3 regions of the Enterobacter cancerogenus genome follow, and region 3 is predicted to be linked to each of the others. Evidence: riboswitches for the same ligand, from Rfam matches in the RefSeq annotation. Region 3 holds a riboswitch; each other region holds the start of a gene.
What was found. Region 3 has a riboswitch for thiamine pyrophosphate ahead of thiM (hydroxyethylthiazole kinase). Riboswitches for the same ligand answer to the same signal wherever they lie in the genome.

Region 1 (7,947 bases), 2.0 Mb from region 3:
TGGAAGCGGTAGACGGCGCGAAGGTGTTCCATGCGGGCACAACGCTGTCTGACGACGATCGCGTCCTGACCAACGGTGGCCGCGTACTGTGCGCGACCGCGCTGGGTCACACCGTTGCGGAAGCACAGAAGCGCGCCTATGCGCTGATGGCGGATATCCACTGGAACGGCAGCTTCAGCCGCCAGGATATCGGTTATCGCGCGATTGCGCGTGAGCAGGGCGAGTAACAGAGCCGTCTGTTCCCCCTCATCCTCCCCTCTCCCTCAGGGAGAGGGGATATTGCTCAAAAACGCTTTTCCGTCGGCTGCCAGGTGCAGAAATCTTCGTTCGCCACCAGCAGCAGCTGAGAACCTTCCGGCGCTTCAAGCCACGCGATACTCACTTCCATAGAAGAGTGACGCTGACGACGTTCAATATGTTCGGTTGCCCAGGATTCCAGCTCAGGCTTCACCGTCTGCCCTTCACAGGTCGTTACCGTACCATCGGCATGCCATCGCCCCTGGCGCAGCACTACGCGCCCCAGACGCAGCGCATCGCTGGTCTGGCGGATCTGTTCGGCACGATAGCGATAAAGGGCTATTTGCTCGCTGGAAAGCTGCTGTTTATGACCACTGACCTCGCGCTGCATAAAGCTCAGCTCGCCATGGTCATCAAAACGCACTTTCACATGTTCGGGGGTCTTACTGTAGATATTCAGCTCGATAAGGGAGAGGGAATCCCCCTGCCAGCGATACTCTGCGGTTGAGGTATTACCGGTATGCCACGGGCTGAACGCGGAGAGAAGGTGCACTTCCCCGCTGGAATCTTTGCGCCACATCCTGACCGCACCCTGGTTATCCGCGTAGCCGCTGGCGGTAAACGGAGGAAGGGAGGCGTCATGGCTACAGGCAGACAGTAACAGCACGCCTGCCAGCGCGAGCGTTCCGCGACAGAATGACAAAAGGGGCGTTGCCGCCCCTTCGTTAAAACTGTTCACTGCCACGCGTCTTACTTAACTGCGTCTTTCAGTGCTTTACCAGAAACAAATGCCGGCACGTTAGCTGCGGCGATTTTGATTTCTTTACCGGTCTGCGGGTTGCGGCCAGTACGCTCAGCGCGGTGGTTCACTTTGAAGGTACCGAAACCAACCAGTTGTACAGCATCGCCTTCTTTCAGAGACTCAGTAATAGCAGCCAGGGTAGATTCCAGAGCAGCTTTAGCCTGCACTTTAGACAGATCAGCCTTGTCCGCAATTACATCAATCAGTTGAGTCTTGTTCATAAGTTATCCTTTCAATGTGTTTATCGCTTGCTAAGCATCGAGTGCGACGAAAATGCCAAAAAAGCACTCTCCTGCATACACGCACCGATAGCCACTTTTTTTCGCCCCCCAAATGTAGACCAGACGGGGGGCAGAAGGGAAGAGTTGAGGTACGACAAAACAGGCGTTAAATCACGTTTTGTTGTCTCATTGGTTAAAAACTATACCAATATTACTCTCACCCGCCTCACGTAAGTCCGCGCGCAGCCCTTTGATCAGCTCAATGTCGCGTTCTTCACACTCTGCCAGCAGGCGGAAAATTTCCCACTGGATGTCCCATTCCTGTTCAACCGCCGGGTTGGCACGCAGCTCTTCGTCGGTCATTTCACGACCTTCCTGCGTCATTTCCAGCATCGCGACGGTGGTGATGGACGCCTTACTTACCTCAATCGCATGTTCCAGCGTTTCGCCGCTCAGGCGAGAGTGGATCAGTTCGCTTAACGCGACGCAGGCGTCAATCGCCGGGTAGACGCCATACACATCATAGTCATCCGCCGCCGGGATTGCCTCTTCCAGCTTTTCGAGCTGAGAGTCGAAGTTAACTTTGGCATCTTTTACCGTCAGCGTTTCCCAGATCAAGTCCAGGATGCGGCGATAGATCTGGCCTTCACCAAATTCAGTCTGCTTGCAGAACGTGGCATAGTTGGGATACATGCGCTCGCACAGGCAGGCCATAAAGGTGACGTGCTGCCAGCTTTCCAGCTTCTCAAGGCGCAGATGAATCGGGTTTTGTAACATGATGATGTCTCGAATCGAAAATTAGCCGCAGTTTACCTGAATCATGGCTGAATTTCCTGCCAACGAACAAATGCCGGACGCGAGGACGCCACGGCATCGGCCCAGCGCGTTGGCTCCGGTAAACGGTAGCCCTTCATACAGCGTTGTACCCATGCCAGCGCGCTATCCATACTGACCCGATGCCCGGTGGCAATGAACAGCGGATTGCAGCGGGCTTTACTGCGCCAGACCCACGCCAGCTGCTCGCCTTTATCAATAAGCGGTGCCAGAGCGCCCGGCTCGGCGGAGAGCGGCTCAAACTTCCCACAGAGGCGTTTCTTGGCGACGCCGATGGTCGGCACATCCACCAGCAGCCCAAAGTGGCTGGCAACGCCCAGGCGGCGCGGGTGAGAGATGCCGTGTCCATCAACGAACAGCAGGTCGGGCTTTTGCGAGAGTTGCTCCCACGCTGCGAGCAGCGCGGGGTATTCACGGAAGGAGAGAAAACCGGGAATGTAAGGCATGGTGGTGGCGATACGCGCCACTTTGTACTCAACCAGCTCAAGCGAGGGGTACTTCAAAACTACCATCGCCGCCCGCGTCACTTCCCCGCCCTGCTCGAACCCCACGTCCGCGCCGCCGATGTACTGCGGGGGATCCGTATCCAGACGATCCTCGCGGATCACGGATGAGGCCAGTTCTATCTGTTGAGCGCGTAACGACGCGAGATCCATAACCACTCCTTACTTGTGATACTGGGCAGAAAGCCGATGCACCGCCTCCACAAAGACGCCTGCGTGTTCTGGCGGCACATCCTGATGAATGCCGTGGCCGAGGTTAAAGACGTGGCCTTCACCCTGGCCGAAAGCAGACAGTATAGTCGACACTTCTTCTTCAATGCGGGCAGGCTGGGCATAAAGCATGGACGGGTCCATGTTGCCCTGCAGCGCCACTTTGTCGCCCACGCAACGGCGCGCCTCGCCAATGTCGGTGGTCCAGTCAAGACCCAGCGCATCACAGCCGGTTGCGGCCAGCGCTTCCAGCCACTGCCCGCCGCCTTTGGTAAACAGGGTGACCGGCACGCGGCGACCTTCGTTTTCACGCAGCAGGCCGTCGACGATTTTGTGCATGTAGTACAGCGAGAACTGCTGGTAATCGCGCCCGGTCAGCACGCCGCCCCAGGTATCAAAAATCATCACCGACTGCGCGCCCGCTTTAATCTGCGCGTTAAGGTAAAGCGTGACGCTTTTCGCCAGCTTGTCGAGCAGCGCATGCAGGGCCAGAGGCTCGGCGTACATCATTTTTTTGATGACCGTGAAGGCTTTGCTGCTGCCGCCTTCAACCATGTAGGTCGCCAGCGTCCACGGGCTGCCGGAGAAGCCAATCAGCGGCACTTCGCCCTTCAGCTCACGACGAATGGTACGCACCGCATTCATCACGTAGCCCAGTTCGCCTTCGGGATCGGGGATTGGCAGCTTATCAACGTCGGCTTTACTTTTAATCGGGGAGGTGAAACGCGGGCCTTCGCCGGTTTCGAAATAGAGCCCAAGCCCCATCGCATCCGGAATGGTCAAAATGTCTGAAAAGAGAATGGCGGCATCCAGTGGAAAGCGACGCAGCGGCTGGAGCGTCACTTCACAGGCCAGCTCGGCGTTTTTGCACAGCGACATAAAATCGCCCGCCTGCGCACGTGTGGCTTTGTACTCTGGCAGATAGCGTCCCGCCTGGCGCATCATCCACACCGGGGTGACATCAACGGGCTGGCGCAGCAGCGCACGCAGATAACGATCGTTCTTCAGTTCGGTCATTTTTGCAGTTCCTTAAGCGTCATGGCCTCAGTGTAACACTACTCATACTCGGCCCGACACATTGCCACGGTATCTTCTATCAGCCGACGCGCCACCGTCCCCGGCGGGGGTAACAGCGGTAAATCGTCATAGCGATACCAGTTCGCCTCCAGCAGCTCTTTTTGGTCGATAACGATCTCGCCGCTATCGTAATCCGCCATAAACGCCGTCATTAAAGACATCGGGAAGGGCCACGGCTGAGACGTCACATAGCGCAGGTTTTTCACCCTGATACTGCTCTCCTCCATGACTTCACGCGCGACCGCCTGCTCCAGCGTTTCGCCAACTTCGACGAACCCGGCCAGCACGGTATGAATGCCGTTACGATGGCGGGTATGCTGCGCCAGCAGGATGGAATCCTCGCGACGAATGGCCACAATGATGCACGGCGCAATTTGCGGATAGTAACGTTCGCGGCAGTGGCTACAGAGCATCGCCGACTCGGTTTTGCTCGGGTGCATGGTATGGCCGCAATAGCCGCAGAATTTATGCGAGCGGTAAAACTCCGCCAGTTGCACGCCGCGGCCCGCCAGCTGGAACAGGCCAGCGTCAAGATCGAGCACCTGACGAACCGATCCCATATCGTGGCGACGAGATTGCTGGATCAACCATACCGGGTCGCCCTGCCATTCGCCGATCCTCAGCGCGGGCAAGCCGACAAGATCGAAGGTTTCCGCCGCTCCGTAAGGCAGTGTCCCGGCGGGCAACCATAACTTTTGTTCGTGACTGACGATCCACCAACCCAGATCTGATTTTTCAATAATACGATCCATATCTATTGCACTACCTTCGCTTCACTGACATGTTGTTAGCATTGTGGTTACATTTTGGATAAGCAGATTCAATTCTAAACCTTGTGGAGTCGAACATGTTAAACCAGCTAGAAAGCCTGACTGAGCGCGTTGGAGGAAGTAACAACCTGGTGGATCGCTGGCTACATGACCGCAAGCATCTCCTCGTGGCGTATTACAATCTGGTCGGTATTAAGCCTGGCAAAGAATCCTTCATGCGGCTGAATGAAAAAGCGCTGGACGATTTTTGTCAAAGCCTGGTCGACTACCTTTCCGACGGGCATTTCAATATTTATGAACGCATTGTCCGCGAAATGGAAGGCACAAATCCCTATTTAGCCGCCAGCAAACTCTGTTCGCTGCTGGAAGCCAACACCCAGCGGATCATGGCGTACTACGACTCCACGCTCGAGAACGCGATCGATCACGATAATTATCTCGAGTTCCAGCAGGCGCTGTCCGATCTCGGTGAAGCGCTGGAGGAGCGATTCACGCTGGAAGATAAGCTGATCGTACTCGTGCTGGATAATGACCTGAAAGCCAGCAACGAAGACAACATCGCGCGGCCGGCTTGAGTTCTTAATCGTTAACGAGTAATTTACATCTATCGCCCCTCTTCGGAGGGGGTTTTTCTTGTCGGAGTGCCCAGCGTTTGGAAAAACGCGGGCTGAGACCGTTAATTCGGGATCCGCGGAACCTGATCAGGCTAATACCTGCGAAGGGAACAAGAGTCAAACTGCTGTTGTATCGCCTTTCGGGCGATCCCCTCTTGCTTCATCCGTCGTCTGACAAGCCATGTCCTTCACCTTTGGAATGAGCTATGTCTGCAACTAAACTGACCCGTCGCGAACAGCGCGAACACGCCCAACGCTTCATCGACACCCTGGAAGGCACCGCTTTCCCGAACTCAACACGCATTTACATCACTGGCTCTCAGGCTGATATTCGCGTCCCAATGCGCGAGATCCAGCTTAGCCCGACGCTTATCGGCGGCAACAAAGAGACACCACAGTTTGAAGACAACGAAGCCGTGCCGGTGTACGACACGTCCGGCCCGTACGGCGACCCGACCGTTGCGATCAACGTGCAGCAGGGTCTGGCGAAGCTGCGCCAGGCCTGGATTGATGCGCGCAACGACAGCGAAGAATTGCCCGTCCGCAGCTCGGCGTATACCAACGCGCGTCTGGCCGACGACGGTCTGGACGCGTTGCGTTTCACCGGGCTGCTGACGCCGAAGCGTGCTAAGCCAGGCAAATGCGTTACGCAGCTGCACTACGCGCGTCAGGGCATTGTCACCCCGGAGATGGAGTTTATCGCCATCCGTGAAAATATGGGGCGCGAGCGCATCCGCAGCGAGGTGTTACGCCACCAGCATCCGGGCGAAGGGTTCGGTGCTCGCCTGCCGGAAAACATCACGCCGGAATTCGTGCGTGACGAAGTGGCGGCGGGCCGGGCTATCATCCCGGCCAACATCAACCACCCGGAATCAGAGCCGATGATCATTGGCCGCAACTTCCTGGTGAAGGTTAACGCCAACATCGGTAACTCTGCTGTCACCTCGTCCATCGAAGAAGAGGTAGAGAAACTGGTCTGGTCTACGCGCTGGGGCGCGGACACGGTGATGGATCTCTCAACCGGCCGCTATATTCACGAAACCCGCGAGTGGATCCTGCGTAACAGCCCGGTGCCGATTGGCACAGTGCCCATCTATCAGGCGCTGGAGAAAGTGAACGGCATCGCGGAAAACCTCACCTGGGAAGCCTTCCGCGACACGCTTCTGGAGCAGGCCGAACAGGGCGTGGATTACTTCACCATCCACGCTGGCGTGCTGCTGCGCTACGTGCCGATGACCGCCAAACGCTTGACCGGCATCGTCTCGCGCGGCGGTTCGATTATGGCGAAGTGGTGCCTGTCCCACCATCAGGAAAACTTCCTCTATGAACACTTCCGCGAAATCTGCGAAATCTGCGCCGCCTATGACGTCTCGCTCTCGCTGGGCGACGGCCTTCGTCCGGGATCGATCCGCGATGCCAACGACGAAGCGCAGTTTGCCGAACTGCATACGCTGGGCGAACTGACCAAAATCGCCTGGGAGTATGACGTGCAGGTGATGATTGAAGGTCCGGGACACGTGCCGATGCAGATGATCCGCCGCAACATGACCGAGGAGCTCGAGCACTGCCACGAAGCGCCGTTCTACACCTTAGGGCCGCTGACCACCGATATCGCACCGGGTTACGACCACTTCACCTCCGGTATTGGCGCGGCAATGATTGGCTGGTTCGGCTGCGCGATGCTGTGCTACGTCACGCCGAAAGAGCACCTTGGCTTGCCCAACAAAGAGGATGTGAAACAGGGGCTTATCACTTACAAAATTGCCGCGCACGCTGCAGACCTGGCGAAAGGCCACCCGGGGGCGCAGATCCGCGATAACGCGATGTCAAAGGCGCGCTTCGAATTCCGCTGGGAGGATCAGTTCAACCTCGCGCTCGACCCGTTCACCGCCCGCGCCTACCACGATGAAACCCTGCCCCAGGAGTCCGGCAAGGTGGCGCACTTCTGCTCCATGTGCGGCCCAAAATTCTGCTCAATGAAAATCAGCCAGGAAGTGCGGGACTACGCCGCCGCGCAGGCAATTGAAGTTGGGATGGCGGATATGTCAGAGAACTTCCGCGCCAGAGGCGGCGAAATTTACCTCAGAAAAGAGGAGGCATAATGTACCAGCCTGATTTCCCCTCCGTCCCCTTCCGGCTGGGGCTGTACCCGGTCGTGGACAGCGTCGAGTGGATTGCGCGCCTGCTGGAGGCCGGCGTGCGCACGATCCAGTTACGTATCAAAGATAAACGCGATGACGAGGTCGAGGCCGATGTGGTTGCCGCCATTGCGCTGGGGCGTCGTTACCAGGCCCGCCTGTTTATCAACGACTACTGGCAGCTGGCGGTGAAACACCAGGCCTACGGGGTTCATCTTGGTCAGGAAGATCTGGAAACCACCGATTTGAGCGCCATTCGTGACGCAGGGCTGCGCCTGGGCGTATCGACGCATGACGATATGGAGATCGACGTGGCGCTGGCCGCCCGTCCTTCTTATATCGCTCTCGGCCACGTTTTCCCGACGCAAACCAAGCAAATGCCTTCCGCACCGCAGGGGCTGGCGCAGCTGGCAGACCACGTTAAACGCCTGGCAGAGTATCCGACGGTCGCCATCGGCGGGATTAGCCTTGAACGCGCGGCGTCCGTTCTGGAGACCGGCGTCGGCAGCATCGCCGTCGTCAGCGCCATCACCCAGGCCAA
Region 2 (7,947 bases), 2.3 Mb from region 3:
CCAAGCAGTTTTTGCAGAAAGTGACCCGGACCGGTTTTGGTGCGCACCTGTTCAATGACTGGCGGTTCCTTGACGATAAAGGTGAAGTTCCGAACCCGGAGTTCGTTCTGAACTTTCCTGAATTCGACGGCGCCTCGATTCTGCTGGCACGTGAAAACTTTGGCTGCGGTTCCTCACGTGAACACGCGCCGTGGGCGCTGACCGACTACGGCTTTAAGGTGGTTATCGCCCCGAGTTTCGCGGACATTTTCTATGGCAACAGCTTTAACAACCAGCTGCTGCCGGTGACGCTGAGCGATGAACAGGTCGATGAGTTATTCGCGCTGGTGCAGGCGACTCCGGGCATGTCGTTTGAAGTAGATCTGGAAGCGGAAGTGGTCAAAGCCGGCGATAAAACCTACAGCTTCAGCATTGACGCGTTCCGTCGTCACTGCATGCTGAACGGGCTGGACAGCATCGGCTTAACGCTGCAGCACGAAGCCGCCATTTCCGAATACGAGAAAAAACAGCCTGCGTTTATGGGCTAAAGGCAATGGCCCGCAGAATGCGGGCCATTGATAAGGGTGCGTTGAGGCTCAACCACTCTGGAGAGGCGGGGACACTTCCCCGCCAATACCGCTAACGTTTTGCTTCGTAAGCCAACACTGCCGCCAGCTCTGTTTTCTCCTGTCTGAAATGCAATTCACATAGCGAATCGCGCACCATCCAGGTGAAGATCAACAGCGTCGTACAGATCAAAAACAAACCTAACAGCAGAGCACGTTTTGGCATTCCAGCCTCCTTATTGCTTTTCGGCAACGAAGAGACTAACCTCGCAATGTTGGTTGTGAAGTTGGTCTCCCCATCAGTTTTTTGATGTGGGACTCTCCACTGTTTGCCTCTTGCGAAAGCCTGAGGCAAACAGCCTCAAGCACCCGCCACGCACTCTATTCCCCTTCTCAGCCTCTGTCAGAAAGTCATTTCATTTCGTGAAGCCGCCTTCCAGAATCAGACGTCTTTTACCCGGCACGTCAACACCAGCGTCACGACCGAAATGGCCGCAATTACCCAGTACACCACAGCGTGCCCGTAGCTTTGCGACAACGCGCCCTGAATAACCCCTGCCAGTATCACGCCCGTTGAAATACTGTTGGTAAACAGCGTCGTGGCCGACCCGGCGCGGCCCGGCATCAGGTCCTGGAACCAGAGCATCCCTATCCCGGCAACGATCCCGATAAACACGGCGTTGAACAGCTGCAGTGCCAGCAGCGCGTCACGCGAGTGAAAGAGGATCAGCCCAAGGTAGAACAGCACCCCAGCCGCCACGGCGACAATCATCATCCGGCGTTTTCCAAAGCGCTTCACGTAATACCCGGCCAGGATCATCGCCGGGATTTCCAGCCCGGCGGCCGTTCCCATCAGGATCCCCGCAAGCCTGTCAGGCAGGCCCAGATCGCTGCTTACCCACAGCGGCATGTCGATGATGTACATGGTGTTACAGGTCCACATCAGGGTGGAGGCAATGAACAGCATGCGCACGTTCTTATCCTGCCAGCCGCTTACCTGGGTGATCGGTTTATCCGTTATCTGTTCAACCCGTGCGACCGAGGGCAGCGCGAAGGCGATCAGCGCAAGGCTGATCACAAAAATCCCGGCGGCGATGGAAAACATGACGGTAAAACCGTAATTCAGCGCCAGCATGAACGCCAGCGGCGGGCCGATGACCCACGCCAGAGAGAGCTGCGCACGCATCACCGAACTGAACATCACCACTTCGCGCGCCGAGTTATCGGCATATTCGCGAGCTAGCGCAAACAGTTGTGGCATGGCGGTATTAGCCAACGAAGCCAGCAGCACGCCGCAGGTAATGAGCGTCAGGTAGTGACGGTTGAAGGCAAACAGCAAGGCATTCCCCACCGCCATGGCGCAGCAGAACAGGATGAGCCGGCGGCGATCGCCCTGGTTGTCCGATCGTTTTGCCAGCCACAGGCTCACCAGGATCCCGGCGATGGCGTTAACGGTATAAAACAGGCCGACCCAAAACGGCTGCGCGCCCACTTCGCGGCTGAGGAACAGGCTCAGCGTCGGAGCCTGTAGCGCCCCAGCAACGCCCATCATAAAGGCGACCAGCATAAAAGCGGCGTACACGCCGTTCAGGCGTCGCCCCATTGTCATCAACCAGAGCATGCACAAATCCTTATGAAAGCAAAACGAATTGGGCGAAATAGTAAACGAAAAAAGCCAGCAAAAACATTTTGCTGGCGGGTGATTAGCACCAATACTCAGTCACACATGATCGAGGCGAGTTAGCGAGAAGAGGTCGATTTCGTAACGTCCCACTGCATCAGTTCTTCAAGCATTTTCAGCCGTTGCTCTGCACACTGGCGGGCCAGCCAGGACACACCCTGTGTCGCTAAAAAATACTGTTGATAAAACTGACGTGCGGTAGACCTCTTCATAATTTACCTCCTCGCTTCATCAGGGAGAATTATTGGCTTAATATAGGGATAAATAAATTGCTGATTTTTTGTCAGGAGTTCCCCTTTTATGCCGTCCGGTCGTCTGCAACAACAATTCATTCGCCTCTGGCAGTGCTGCGAGGGCCAGTCGCAGGAGACCACGCTTAACGAGCTGGCTGATTTGCTTAACTGTTCCCGACGCCATATGCGCACGCTGCTCAACACCATGCAGCAGCAGGGCTGGCTAAACTGGGAAGCAGAAGCCGGACGCGGCAAGCGCTCGCGTCTGACCTTTCTCTATACCGGCCTCGCCTTGCAGCAGCAGCGGGCGGAGGATCTGCTGGAGCAGGACAGAATCGATCAGCTGGTGCAACTGGTCGGTGACAAGGCGGCGGTGCGCCAGATGCTGGTCTCGCATCTCGGGCGGAGCTTCCGCCAGGGCCGTCACATTCTGCGGGTGCTGTACTACCGTCCGATGAAAAATCTGTTACCGGGAAGCGCCTTACGCCGCTCGGAAACGCACATGGCGCGGCAGATTTTCAGCGGCCTGACGCGCATAAATGAGGAAAACGGGGAACTCGAAGCCGATATTGCGCACCACTGGCAACAGCTTTCTCCGCGCCACTGGCGCTTCTTTTTACGTCCCGGCATCCATTTCCATCACGGTCGCGAGCTGGAGATGAGCGACGTTATTGCCTCGTTAGAACGCGCCCGCAAGCTGCCGCTCTATTCGCATATCACCCGTCTTCATTCACCGACGGCCTGGACGCTGGATATTGAACTGTCGCAGCCGGATCAATGGCTCCCCTGGCTGCTGGGCTATGTGCCATCGATGATTTTGCCCGCCGAATGGGAATCACTGAACAACTTTGCCAGCCTGCCAATCGGCACCGGCCCGTACGCCGTTTCCCGCAATAACAGTAACCAGCTCAAGATCCGCGCCTTTGATGACTACTTTGGCTACCGGGCGTTAATCGACGAGGTGAACGTCTGGGTACTGCCGGATATCACTGAAGAGCTGAGCGTGGGGCTGACGCTGGAAGGCCCGATGACCGGGGAAAAAGCCGTGGAGAGTCGCCTCGAAGAGGGCTGCTACTATCTGCTGTTCGACAGCCGCACCCACCGCGGTGCAAACCTGGAGGTTCGCCAGTGGATCAGCCACGTTCTTGCCCCCGCGAACCTGATTTATCACGCGGAAGAGCAGTACCAGTCGTGGTGGTTCCCGGCGTATGGGCTGCTTCCCCGCTGGCACCACGCGCGCCCGGTGCACGCTGAAAAGCCTGCCGGGCTGGAGTCCATCACCCTGACATTCTATCGCGAGCACGTCGAGCACCGGTTTATCGCCAGAATCATGCACCGGCTGCTCGCCGCCGTGGGGGTGACGCTGGAGATCAAAGAGGTCGATTATGACGAATGGCATCGCGGCGAGGTGGTCAGCGACATCTGGCTGAACAGCGCTAACTTCACGCTGCCGCTTGATTTCTCGCTCTTCTCGCATCTTTATGAAGTGCCGCTGATCCAGCACTGTATCAACCGGGACTGGCAGCAGGACGCCGCCCAGTGGCGGGCGGGCGAAATGAATCTGGCCGTCTGGTGCCAGCAGCTGATGGCGGAGCAGGCAATCGTTCCGCTGATCCACCACTGGCTGATGATTCAGGGGCAACGCAGTATGCGCGGCCTGCGGATGAATACCCTCGGCTGGTTTGATTTTAAATCCGCCTGGTTTGCGCCGCCGGAACCATAACGCTTTCGAAATATTCACCAAATCATTACAATGCTGTCGTTCTCAACGGGGTGCTGCATCACTGATGTGCGCTGAGATAATACCCGTCGAACCTGATCCGGATAACGCCGGCGAAGGGATTTGAGGCTGTCGCTCAAAATCCTTTGCCACTCAACTTTGAGGTGCAAAGTGTTAAAAAAAGTTCTTCCCCTGCTGGCGCTGTTTGCGCTGCCTGCGTTTGCTAAGCCCGTTCTGACGGTCTACACCTACGACTCCTTCTCTGCCGACTGGGGCCCAGGCCCGGTGGTGAAAAAAGCCTTTGAAGCCGACTGCGGCTGCGAGCTGAAATTCGTGGCGCTGGAAGACGGCGTCTCGCTGCTGAACCGTCTGCGTATGGAAGGTAAAAACAGCAAAGCCGACGTCGTGCTGGGCCTCGATAACAACCTGCTGGATGCGGCCACGCAAACGAAGCTCTTTGCCAAAAGCGGCGTCGCGGCAGAGGCCGTTAACGTGCCGGGCGGCTGGAAAAACGACACCTTCGTGCCGTTCGACTACGGCTACTTCGCGTTTGTATATGACAAAAACAAGCTCAAGAATCCGCCAAAAAGCCTGAAGGAGCTGGTTGAAAGCGACCAGAAATGGCGCGTGATTTATGAAGATCCGCGCACCAGCACCCCCGGGCTTGGCCTGCTGCTGTGGATGCAAAAAGTCTACGGCGATAAAGCGCCTGACGCGTGGCAGAAACTGGCCGCCAAAACCGTTACCGTGACCAAGGGCTGGAGCGAGGCTTACGGCCTGTTCCTGAAAGGGGAAAGCGATCTGGTGCTGAGCTACACCACCTCTCCGGCCTACCACATTATCAGCGAGAAGAAAGATAACTACGCCGCCGCCGATTTTGCCGAAGGCCATTATCTGCAGGTGGAAGTCGCCGCGCGTACCGCCGCGAGCAAACAGCCGGAGCTGGCTGAGAAGTTCCTGAAATTTATGATCTCCCCTGCGTTCCAGAATGCCATTCCGACGGGCAACTGGATGTACCCGGTTATCGACGTGACGCTGCCCGCTGGCTTTGACACCTTGACCAAACCGCAAACCGCGCTGGAATTTACACCGCAGCAGGTTGCCGCAGAGCGCGGTACATGGGTAAGTGAATGGCAACGCGCCGTCAGCCGCTGATCCCTGGCTGGTTACTCCCCGGGCTACTCGCCGCCATGCTGATGGTGACGGTCAGCCTGGGTGCCTTTCTTGCGCTGTGGCTGAACGCGCCCGAGGGCGACCTGCTCGCGCTCTGGCATGACAGCTATCTCTGGCACGTCGTCCGCTTCTCCTTCTGGCAGGCGTTTCTCTCGTCGATGCTCTCGGTGGTGCCGGCCATTTTCCTGGCTCGCGCGCTCTATCGCCGACGTTTCCCCGGCAGACAGGCGCTGCTGCGCCTGTGCGCCATGACGTTGATTCTGCCCGTGCTGGTGGCAGTGTTCGGGATCCTGAGCGTCTATGGCCGCCAGGGCTGGCTCTCCTCGCTGTCTGGTCTGCTAGGCCTGGAGTGGACCTTCTCCCCTTACGGGCTGCAGGGCATTCTGCTGGCGCACATCTTTTTTAATATGCCGATGGCAACCCGGCTCTTTTTACAGGCGCTGGAGGCCATTCCGGGCGAGCAGCGGCAGATTGCCGCCCAGCTCGGGATGCGAGGCTGGTCGTTCTTCCGCTTCGTGGAGTGGCCGTGGCTGCGCCGCCAGATCCCGCCCGTTGCCGCGCTTATCTTTATGCTCTGCTTCGCCAGCTTCGCCACCGTGCTCTCCCTCGGCGGTGGCCCGCTGGCCACCACCATTGAGCTGGCGATTTATCAGGCCCTGAGTTACGACTACGATCCCGGGCGTGCCGCGCTACTGGCAATCGTGCAGATGATGTGCTGCCTGGCGCTGGTTCTTCTGAGCCAGCGCTTAAGCAAAGCCATTCCTCCCGGCAGCAATCAAATTGCGGGCTGGCGCGATCCGCAGGACAGCACGCACAGCCGCATTACGGACGGCATTCTGATTGTGATGGCGCTGATGCTGATGCTCCCGCCGCTGATCGCGGTTGTCGTCGATGGCTTAAATCCGGCGATGGCGTCCGTGCTGCAGCAGCCGGTTCTGTGGCAGGCGACGTGGACCTCGCTGCGCATCGCGCTGGCCGCCGGTCTGCTGTGCGTCGTTCTGACCATGATGCTGCTCTGGAGCAGCCGCGAACTGTACGCCCGCCATGCACGCAAGGCCGGGCAAGCCCTTGAGCTGACGGGGATGTTGATCCTCGCGATGCCGGGGATCGTGCTGGCGACGGGCTTCTTTTTACTCTTTAACAGCACCGTCGGCCTGCCAGAAAGCGCAGACGGTATCGTGATTTTTACCAACGCCCTGATGGCCATTCCGTATGCGCTCAAGGTGCTGGAAAACCCGATGCGCGATATCAACAGCCGCTACGGTTTGCTGTGTCAGTCGCTGGGAATGCAGGGCTGGCGTCGGATAAACGTCGTCGAACTGCGCGCGCTGAAGCGCCCGCTGGCCCAGGCGCTGGCCTTCGCCTGCGTGCTGTCGATTGGGGATTTCGGCGTCGTCGCCCTCTTCGGCAATGACGATTTCCGCACGCTACCGTTCTGGCTGTATCAGCAAATTGGCTCTTACCGTAGCCAGGACGGGGCTGTCACCGCGCTATTACTGCTGCTGCTGTGCTTTGCGTTATTTACCGTTATCGAAAAAATCCCGGGGCGTGATGTTAAAACTGACTGATGTAACCTGGCTGTACCAGCATCTGCCGATGCGTTTCACGCTGTCCGTTCGACAGGGCGAAATGATTGCAGTCCTTGGCCCGAGCGGTGCCGGGAAGAGTACGTTGCTCAACCTGATTGCCGGTTTTCTGCAACCGGCCAGCGGGTCAATCATGATTGAAAACCGGGACCATACCCGCACACCCCCGGCAAAGCGCCCGGTGTCGATGCTGTTTCAGGAAAATAACCTGTTCACGCATCTGACCGTGCGACAAAACATCGCCCTGGGGATGAACCCGGGCATGAAGCTGAACGATGCACAGCGTCATAAGCTTGATACGATCGCCGCCCAGATGGGGATCGCCGACTTCATCGACAGGCTGCCCGGCGAACTGTCCGGCGGCCAGCGTCAGCGGGTCGCACTGGCGCGCTGCCTGGTTCGCGAGCAGCCGGTGCTGCTGCTGGATGAGCCGTTTTCGGCGCTCGACCCGGCCCTGCGTCAGGAGATGCTCGCGCTGGTGCAGGACGTCTGCCAGCGCCAGCAGCTCACGATGCTTATGGTATCCCATAGCATTGAAGATGCGGCGCGGATTGCGCAGCGATCGGTGGTGGTCGCCGAGGGGCGGATTCTGTGGGATGGGGAAACGGAAGAACTGCTGAGCGGTAGAGCGGGGGTGTCTTCACTGCTGGGTATTCATGCGGTCTGAGGCCCTCTCCCACAGGGAGAGGGAAAAAAGATTAACGGCTTACCACCTTCAGCAGGATCTCACCGTATACCGGCATCATCGGGTGGCGAATCAGCGCCACCAGTGCCACTACCGCCACACCCAGCGTCAGCGGGGCCAGCCACAGCAGGCGAGTGCGCGGCAGATAGCGCGTCAGGCGATCGGTACTGGCTTTCGCGCTGCGCCATAACCGCCAGCACAGCCATACCGCCAGCCAGAGCAGCACAGCTGTTCCCAGCAGCAGCCACTTAAACTCCCCGCTTTGCATCCCGTCAGGGATATCGATTGCCGCCCCCGCGAGGATCCCCGGCAGGAAGTAGAACG
Region 3 (7,947 bases):
CGCATAAATCCGATCTGGCCGTTGCCGGCGCGGTCGTGATTGCCTGGGCGATTACGCGCGCCATCGACGGTGAGTCCTGGCAGAACATCGTCGATGCCCTGCCGGGGATCGCCCGCGCGGCGCAGGAGGCGAAATCCACCACTTTTAGCGCTTCGCTTGCGGCCCGCATTGAGCTGGCGCTTAAAACCGTGCGCAACGCAAACGGGACAGAGTCCGCCAGCGAGCAGATTTATCAGCTTATCGGGGCGGGAACCAGCACCATTGAGTCCGTACCTGCGGCTATCGCAATGGTTGAACTGGCCGGAACCGACCCGAACCGCTGCGCGATCCTGTGCGCCAATCTGGGCGGTGACACGGACACCATCGGTGCGATGGCAACGGCAATCTGCGGCGCGCTTCACGGGGTGCAGGCGATTGACCCGGCGCTTAAGGTCGAGCTAGACGCCATTAACCAGCTTGATTTCGGCTACTACTGCGAAAAACTGCTGCACTACCGGGAGCAAAGGGAGGGCGTATGAGTTCATTTGCCCACAGCCTTGCCACGCTTAGGGCCACGCGTCCGGTAACGGTGCTGGGCGCGGCGGTCATTGATGTCATCGCCGATGCCTACGCCCTGCCGTGGCGCGGGTGTGATATCGAGCTAAAGCAGCAGGGGGTAAACATTGGCGGCTGTGCGCTGAACATCGCCATTGCCCTGAAACGCCTTGGGATCGAGACGCAAAATGCCCTGCCCGTCGGGCACGGCGTGTGGGCGGATATCATTCGTAACGCCATGGCGAAGCAGGATCTGCACAGCGCCATCGAGGCCGAATCCGGCGATAACGGCTGGTGCCTGGCGCTGGTCGAGCCCGACGGCGAACGCACGTTCATGTCATTTAGCGGCGTGGAAAACCAGTGGCAGCAGAGCTGGCTGGATGCGCTGAACGTGCCGCCAGGGAGCCTGGTCTCGTTGTCCGGGTATCAGCTGGCGTCGCCGAGCGGTGAACGGCTGACGCGCTGGCTGGAAGGGCTGCGGGACGTCACCGCGTTTATCGACTTCGGCCCGCGCATTGCCGATATCCCCGACGCGCTGATGGCGCGGATCATGGCCTGCAAACCGATTGTGTCGCTTAATCGCCAGGAGGCGGATATTGCCGCTGAACGAACGGGTATGCATGTCGACACCCTCGGCGCGCAGTGGCAGCAGCGTTTCGCCGCGCCATTGATCGTACGGCACGATAAAGACGGTGCGGCCTGGTACGACGGCGACGCCTCGGGCTACGTGCCAGCGTTTTCAGCAACGGTGGTGGACACCATTGGCGCGGGCGACAGCCACGCGGGCGGCACGCTTGCCGGCCTGGCGGCGGGCTGGAGTCTGGCGGATGCGGTACGGCTGGGAAATGCGGTCGCCGCGTGGGTGGTCAGCCACCGCGGCGGTGACTGTGCCCCCACGCGCGAGGCGCTACTCCTCGCACACAAAGACGTATAAATCGCTGCGACAGTAGCTAATACTGTACTCAATCGGCCGGTGCTGTTGGTCAAGCGCAACTTGCTTGATCACCAGCACCGGTATTTTTTCGTCCATCTTAATGTGGGTCTGGAATTCAGCGTCCGGCATCCGCGCGCTGACGCGGGAGCGGGTGCGCTGGGGGTAGATATTCTGGCTGCGGAAATAGTCGTACAGCGAAACACCGATGGCATCGGGATCGGGGATCAGCCCGACCGGCACCCAGGATTCCTCAATCGACACCGCATCGTCATCCACATAGCGGATGCGTTTGAGCAAAAAAACCTGGCTGTCCGGCGGAAGGGAAAGATGGTTAGCCACCTCTTCCGGGCAGGTCACCACCCGCTTGTTGACCCACAGGGTGTTAGGCTTTTGGCCGCGTAGCACCACCTGCTGAGAAAACCCGCGCGCTTCCTTGAGCGAATATTCGAAGATATTGTTGATTTGTGTGCCGTAGCCGCGGGCGCGCGTGACCACGCCCTCCTCCTCCAGCGCCTGCATCGCTTTACGCACGGTGATGCGTGACACCCCGGTCAGCTGGCTCAGGTCACGTTCGCCCGGCAGGATATTCCCGTGTGCCAGCACGCCGCTGCGTACTGCGTTTTTAACCGTTTCGGCAAATTTCAGGTACAGCGGCGTATTATCGGGCGCGGCGATCCGTTCATTGAGTTGGGCGATCAACCGGGTATGCGCTTGTTCCATCTCTGTTTTTCTCAGGCGAGGTGTATTCTGTCAGTATACGGCTTACCACCATGCATGAAAATGGTGAACAGGGCCAATACCGTGACCCACTTCCAGAGAATCGGCTTTTGCCAGCGCGTGTGAGAGCCAGACTTTGGCCTCCTGCACCGTATCGGCCCAGTTCGTATGGCGCGGACGCAGCGCCGCCAGCGCGGCAGAGAGCGTGCAGCCCGTCCCGTGGGTGTTTTTGGTCTGCACGCGCGGAGCGGTAAAACGTTGCGCGCCGTCCCGCGTGAACAGCCAGTCCGGGCTTTGTGCATCATCCAGATGTCCGCCTTTCATCAGCACCGCACCGCAGCCCATCGCCAGCAGCGCGGCCCCCTGCTCTTTCATCTCCCGCTCATTTTGCGCGTGACATGCGTTCAGCAGCGCGGCGGCTTCCGGCAGATTCGGCGTGATCAGCGCCACCTGCGGCAGGAGCTTTTTACGCAGCGTCTCAACGGCCGACGCGGAAAGCAGCGGATCGCCGCTTTTGGCCAGCATCACGGTATCAAGCACCACGTTTTGCACCTGGTAGCGCTTAAGCCGTTCCGCCACCGCTTCAACGATATCGGTCTCGGCCAGCATGCCGATTTTGGTGGTATCAATGCGCACGTCGCTGAAAACGGAATCGAGCTGCGCCGCGACAAAATCCGGCTCAATGCGATAGACCGACTGCACGCCGCGCGTGTTTTGCGCCACCAGCGCGGTAATGACGGAGCAGCCGTACGCCCCAAGCGCCGAGAAGGTTTTCAAATCGGCCTGGATCCCCGCGCCGCCGCTCGGATCTGTGCCTGCGATAGTCAGTGCGTTGATGCGTTTCATGCCTGCACCTCCAGCGTGTACAGCGCGTCGAGGAAGGCGCTGGCAAAACTGCCCGGACCACGGCTTTGCGACGCGGCAAGCGTGCCGGCACGCTTCATAAATCCGCAGGCGGCCGTGACGTTATCCAGCCTGTCGCCGGGAAGCGAACAGCTGGCCGCAACCACTGCCGAGAGCGCGCAGCCGGTGCCCACTACCCGGGTCAGCAGCGGATCGCCCCCGGCCACCGTGCGGGTACGCTGTCCGTCGGTGATGTAATCCACCTCACCCGTCACCACCACTATCGCATTGGTTTGCCGTGCCAGTGCCTGTGCAGCAGGTACCGCGCTGGCGGCGGTATCGGTGGTGTCCACCCCGCGTCCGCCCGCGCTCATCCCGGCCAGCGCGAGGATTTCCGAGGCATTGCCACGAATGGCGGCGGGGCTAAGGGTGAGGATTTGATGGCAAAAACGGCTGCGGAACGCCAGCGCGCCTACGGCAACCGGGTCAAGCGTCCAGGGCTTTCCTGCCGCCACGGCGCGCTCAATGGCGCGGCGCATCGACTGCGCGCGCGGTGAAGTGAGCGTGCCGACGTTAATCAGCAGTGCATCAGCAAGCGCAGCAAACTGTTCAGCCTCTTCCGCTTCAATCACCATGGCGGGCGATGCGCCCAGCGCCAGTAGCACGTTGGCTGTAAAGGTCTGCACGACGTCGTTGGTCATACAGTGCGTGAGCGGGGAACGGGTGCGGAATTGATGTAAAACGTGTAAATCGAGCAGGTCAGGCTGCATGGTTTCGCTCCTGCCTTGCGTGAAGAAGCGATGACCGGGAAGGCATCTGACTTCCCTACGCTGGCATTATCCAGATCAGGTAATACGGGTATTTCTCAGCCTTCATTTAAGAAGGGCACCCCGAGTCAAAGAGACACCAGTATAACGAATTAGCGCCCTTTGTTTAATCTGTTTTTTTGACTTTTAAGAGAGGCATTTTCACTTAATACACAGTGAGTTTCATTCGAAATAATAACCTGAAACTGTGCGATTGCACCACTTCATAATAACCTTGAAAACATTACTCCAGTTAACGCATGTGCAATCAACGACTTATCTTCAGAACGCTATAAAAAACACATAAGTTAATGTTTACATTAATATTTTATACTCACTCTCACTGTTGCAATTCGTGCTTAACGTGATCTTAATCAAAGTTTTAAACGTCACCTTACTGGATAGTTCACCCCAGTTATCTTTTTCACTTTTATGAAACCCCATGCGCGGGTTCGTATATACACGATTATATTAACCTTTAGTTCGTTAGCAATAATAACGAAAACAGTCACCAACATGTCTAAATATATATTTCTCTCTGCCGCCCTCTACATGATGCTTATTACTCTCGGGATCTGGATTGGCGTGATGTACGTTTCTTATTATCTGTGTAGGTTATAAGGCAATAACATGAAGAAGTTGATGATGATAGTCATAAGCACGGCCATGCTTGCGGGATGTGTCTCGCCTGAACAGCGGATCGCGAATTGCACCGCGAAAGGGGTGAGCTACGATACTTGTTATCTCTCTGAGCAACAAAGGCAGCAAAGCATTACCAATGCGTCCCTCTCCGCGGCTTATGCAAACGCGGCCCGGGCGACAGAGACGCATCCTGAACATACGAAACATCCTTAAGGCATGAATATGAAAACGAAATTAGCCCTTATCGCATTGCTGTTCTCCGTCGCCACCGCGCCAGCTTACGCCATCAACGCGCACTATCGCGCTCAGTTAGAACACTCGGGATGTACTGAAATAAGCGCCAGCGATGGCTCGTGCGATATTAACAAAAGCAAAGCGGAAAACGCGGCGCAGCCCGATAAGGCAGCACAAATTCACGACCCGATGCGGGAAGCTTCTTTCTCGGCAAACGGGCTTAATGCCACCATTTCAAACGGTTTTTTTAGCGCGACGGTCAATGGCAAAAAGGCGACCGTTAAGCGGCTGAATGCCCATTTCTATGAAATCCACGGCGCGGGGTACGTTATATCGATTGTGCTTGATGACAACGGTATAACGGATGCGTCCTGGAATAAAACGACCGGTCGCGAGCACGGTGTTTTACAGGTGATGCAACAATAACCGGTTAAAGGAGGCGTAAAGCCTCCTTATCCCTTAAAAAAAGGCACGATTTGTAACACTCTTTGACGTACATTTGCAGTCCTCATCGAACACGTGAAACCCCTTGTTCTGCCTGAATAAAAACCACCGCTTCGTGGGTTAAATTTGCGATAAAACCCGCCCTGTTCGCCATGTAACAAAACGGTAAGCAAATTATCGATTGAGCCACGTGTCAAAAGGCTCTATATTGGCGGCGTTTTTTCAGGCCCCATCTATTTTTTAAAACTATTTATTCAATCGTGGCGCATAACGAAGCCGCGGTTGTAGGAGAGATATGATGACGGATAAAGTCCGTATTGACACCGCAGATGCCCCTAAAAGCAACGAAACCTATCTGGCCCGTCAGGCCGAGTTCGAATCTAACGTCCGCAGTTATCCGCGCAAGCTGCCTTTAGCGATCACTAAAGCAGAAGGCGTGTGGATCACCGATGCAGATAATAAAGAATACCTTGATTGTTTAGCTGGCGCGGGCACCCTTGCGCTTGGTCACAATCATCCTGATGTGCTGAAAAGCATCCAAAATGTCATTACCAGCGGCTTGCCGTTACATACCCTGGATCTGACTACGCCGTTGAAAGACGCGTTTTCAGAATACCTGCTCTCCCTGCTGCCAGGTCAGGGCAAAGAATACTGCCTGCAGTTTACCGGCCCGTCCGGTGCTGACGCCGTTGAAGCGGCGCTGAAGCTGGCGAAAAAAGTCACCGGCCGTAGCGGGATCATCAGCTTCTCGGGTGGTTACCACGGCATGACCCACGGCGCGCTGTCCGTGACCGGCAACCTGTCTCCGAAAGAAGCCGTGGACGGCATGATGCCGGAAGTGCAGTTCATGCCTTATCCGCATCAGTACCGCTGCCCGCTGGGTATCGGCGGTGAAGCGGGCGTGAAAGCGCTGACCTACTACTTCGACAACCTGATTAACGACGTTGAAAGCGGCGTGCGTAAACCTGCGGCGGTGATCCTTGAAGCCGTTCAGGGTGAAGGCGGCGTGAACCCGGCTCCGGCTGAGTGGCTGCAGCGCATCCGTAAAGTGACTCAGGAACACGGCATTCTGCTGATCCTCGACGAAGTGCAGGCAGGTTTTGCCCGTACCGGTAAATTCTTCGCTTTCGAGCACGCGGGCATTGAGCCAGACATCATCGTTATGTCCAAGGCGGTTGGCGGCGGCCTGCCACTGGCTGTGCTGGGTATCAAAAAGCAGTTCGATGCATGGGCACCAGGCCACCACACCGGCACCTTCCGCGGCAACCAGCTGGCGATGGCAACCGGTCTGACGACGCTGAAAATCCTGAAAGACCAGAACATTGCAGACAAAGTGGCTGCACAGGGCGAATGGCTGAAAGGCCAGCTGAAAGAGATGGCGAAACGCTATCCGGTTATCGGCCACGTTCGCGGTCTGGGCATGATGATCGGTATTGAGATCGTCAAGCCAGACGAAGCCGCTGACCACATGGGCTGCTTCCCTGGCGACGGCGAGCTGTCAGCGCTGATCCAGAAGAAGTGCTTCGAAGCGGGCCTGATTCTGGAGCGCGGTGGCCGTAACGGCGTCGTGCTGCGTCTGCTGCCGTCACTGCTGATCAGCGATGAAGAGCTGAAAGTGTTCCTGGATAAATTCGAGCAGGCCCTGCTTGCTGCGGGCGTTCGCCCGGCGTAACCGGAGTTGTTGATTACGATGTCTGATTCAAACCCAATTTTGTTCTCCTCTGCGCAAAGCATTGATGCTTACAAGCAGGCGATTGAACAAAGCACTCAGGCTGTGATGCAGTGGCTGAAACAGCCTGAGATGTATCAGGGCAAAACGGTCGCGGAGCTGCGCGACCGTATTCAGCTGGATTTCAACCCGAAAGGGCTGGGCAACGACGCGGCGATTGAACGCGCCGTGGAGTTCTTCCTGAAAGACAGTTTGTCCGTTCATCACCCGCAGTGCGTGGCGCACCTGCACTGCCCAAGCCTGGTGGTAAGCCAGGCGGCGGAAGTGCTGATCAACGCCACCAACCAGAGCATGGACTCCTGGGATCAAAGCCCGTCCGCAACCATTATTGAGATCAAACTGATCGAATGGCTGCGTACCCGCGTGGGTTATCAGGCTGGCGACGCGGGTGTCTTCACCAGCGGCGGCACCCAGAGCAACCTGATGGGCCTGATGCTGGCGCGCGATGCGTTCTTCGCACGTCAAGGCCACTCCGTTCAGCAGGACGGTCTGGTCGGCGATCTGCGTAAAATTCGCGTGCTGTGCTCCGAAAACGCGCACTTCTCCGTGCAGAAAAACATGGCGCTGATGGGCCTCGGCTATCAGTCCGTGCTCCAGGTGAAAACGGACGAATTCTCGCGTATGGATCTCAACGATCTGGCGGCGAAAATCGAGCAGTGCAATGCCAACGGCGAGCAGATCCTGGCGATTGTTGCGACGGCAGGTACCACTGATGCCGGTGCTATCGATCCGCTGCGTGCGATTGCTGAACTGGCGGCGAAGCAGAACATCTGGGTGCACGTTGATGCGGCCTGGGGCGGCGCGCTGCTGATGTCCGAGCAGTATCGTCACTACCTGGACGGTATTGAGCTGGTGGATTCCGTTACCCTGGACTTCCACAAGCAGTTCTTCCAGACCATCAGCTGCGGCGCGTTCCTGCTGAAAGAAGCGCGTCACTATGAGCTGATGCGCTATCAGGCGGCCTACCTGAACTCTGAGTTCGATGAAGAAGCAGGCGTGCCAAACCTGGTGTCCAAGTCTCTGCAGACAACCCGTCGTTTCGACGCGCTGAAGCTGTGGATGAG

Region 1: another riboswitch for thiamine pyrophosphate. It lies ahead of thiC (phosphomethylpyrimidine synthase ThiC); the one in region 3 lies ahead of thiM (hydroxyethylthiazole kinase).
Region 2: another riboswitch for thiamine pyrophosphate. It lies ahead of thiB (thiamine ABC transporter substrate binding subunit); the one in region 3 lies ahead of thiM (hydroxyethylthiazole kinase).

Annotation. Positions count from the first base shown of each region.
Region 1 is NZ_CP077290.1:2,424,524-2,432,470, forward strand. It holds gene purD (phosphoribosylamine--glycine ligase) at 1-227, shown strand, start outside; gene I6L58_RS11400 (DUF1481 domain-containing protein) at 284-976, opposite strand; gene hupA (nucleoid-associated protein HU-alpha) at 988-1,260, opposite strand; gene I6L58_RS11410 (YjaG family protein) at 1,447-2,037, opposite strand; gene nfi (deoxyribonuclease V) at 2,079-2,750, opposite strand; gene hemE (uroporphyrinogen decarboxylase) at 2,760-3,824, opposite strand; gene nudC (NAD(+) diphosphatase) at 3,863-4,636, opposite strand; gene rsd (sigma D regulator) at 4,732-5,229, shown strand; TPP riboswitch at 5,282-5,395, shown strand; gene thiC (phosphomethylpyrimidine synthase ThiC) at 5,475-7,370, shown strand; gene thiE (thiamine phosphate synthase) at 7,370-7,947, shown strand, end outside.
Region 2 is NZ_CP077290.1:1,882,262-1,890,208, forward strand. It holds gene leuD (3-isopropylmalate dehydratase small subunit) at 1-527, shown strand, start outside; gene I6L58_RS08840 (Hok/Gef family protein) at 619-771, opposite strand; gene I6L58_RS08845 (sugar efflux transporter) at 988-2,166, opposite strand; gene sgrT (glucose uptake inhibitor SgrT) at 2,286-2,438, opposite strand; gene sgrR (HTH-type transcriptional regulator SgrR) at 2,527-4,182, shown strand; TPP riboswitch at 4,219-4,319, shown strand; gene thiB (thiamine ABC transporter substrate binding subunit) at 4,351-5,334, shown strand; gene thiP (thiamine/thiamine pyrophosphate ABC transporter permease ThiP) at 5,310-6,920, shown strand; gene thiQ (thiamine ABC transporter ATP-binding protein ThiQ) at 6,904-7,605, shown strand; gene I6L58_RS08875 (DedA family protein) at 7,637-7,947, opposite strand, start outside.
Region 3 is NZ_CP077290.1:4,399,914-4,407,860, reverse strand. It holds gene I6L58_RS20835 (ADP-ribosylglycohydrolase family protein) at 1-518, shown strand, start outside; gene I6L58_RS20830 (PfkB family carbohydrate kinase) at 515-1,468, shown strand; gene I6L58_RS20825 (GntR family transcriptional regulator) at 1,442-2,188, opposite strand; gene thiD (bifunctional hydroxymethylpyrimidine kinase/phosphomethylpyrimidine kinase) at 2,231-3,031, opposite strand; gene thiM (hydroxyethylthiazole kinase) at 3,028-3,798, opposite strand; TPP riboswitch at 3,834-3,931, opposite strand; gene I6L58_RS20810 (hypothetical protein) at 4,465-4,689, shown strand; gene I6L58_RS20805 (hypothetical protein) at 4,699-5,136, shown strand; gene I6L58_RS20800 (diaminobutyrate--2-oxoglutarate transaminase) at 5,450-6,826, shown strand; gene I6L58_RS20795 (pyridoxal phosphate-dependent decarboxylase family protein) at 6,845-7,947, shown strand, end outside.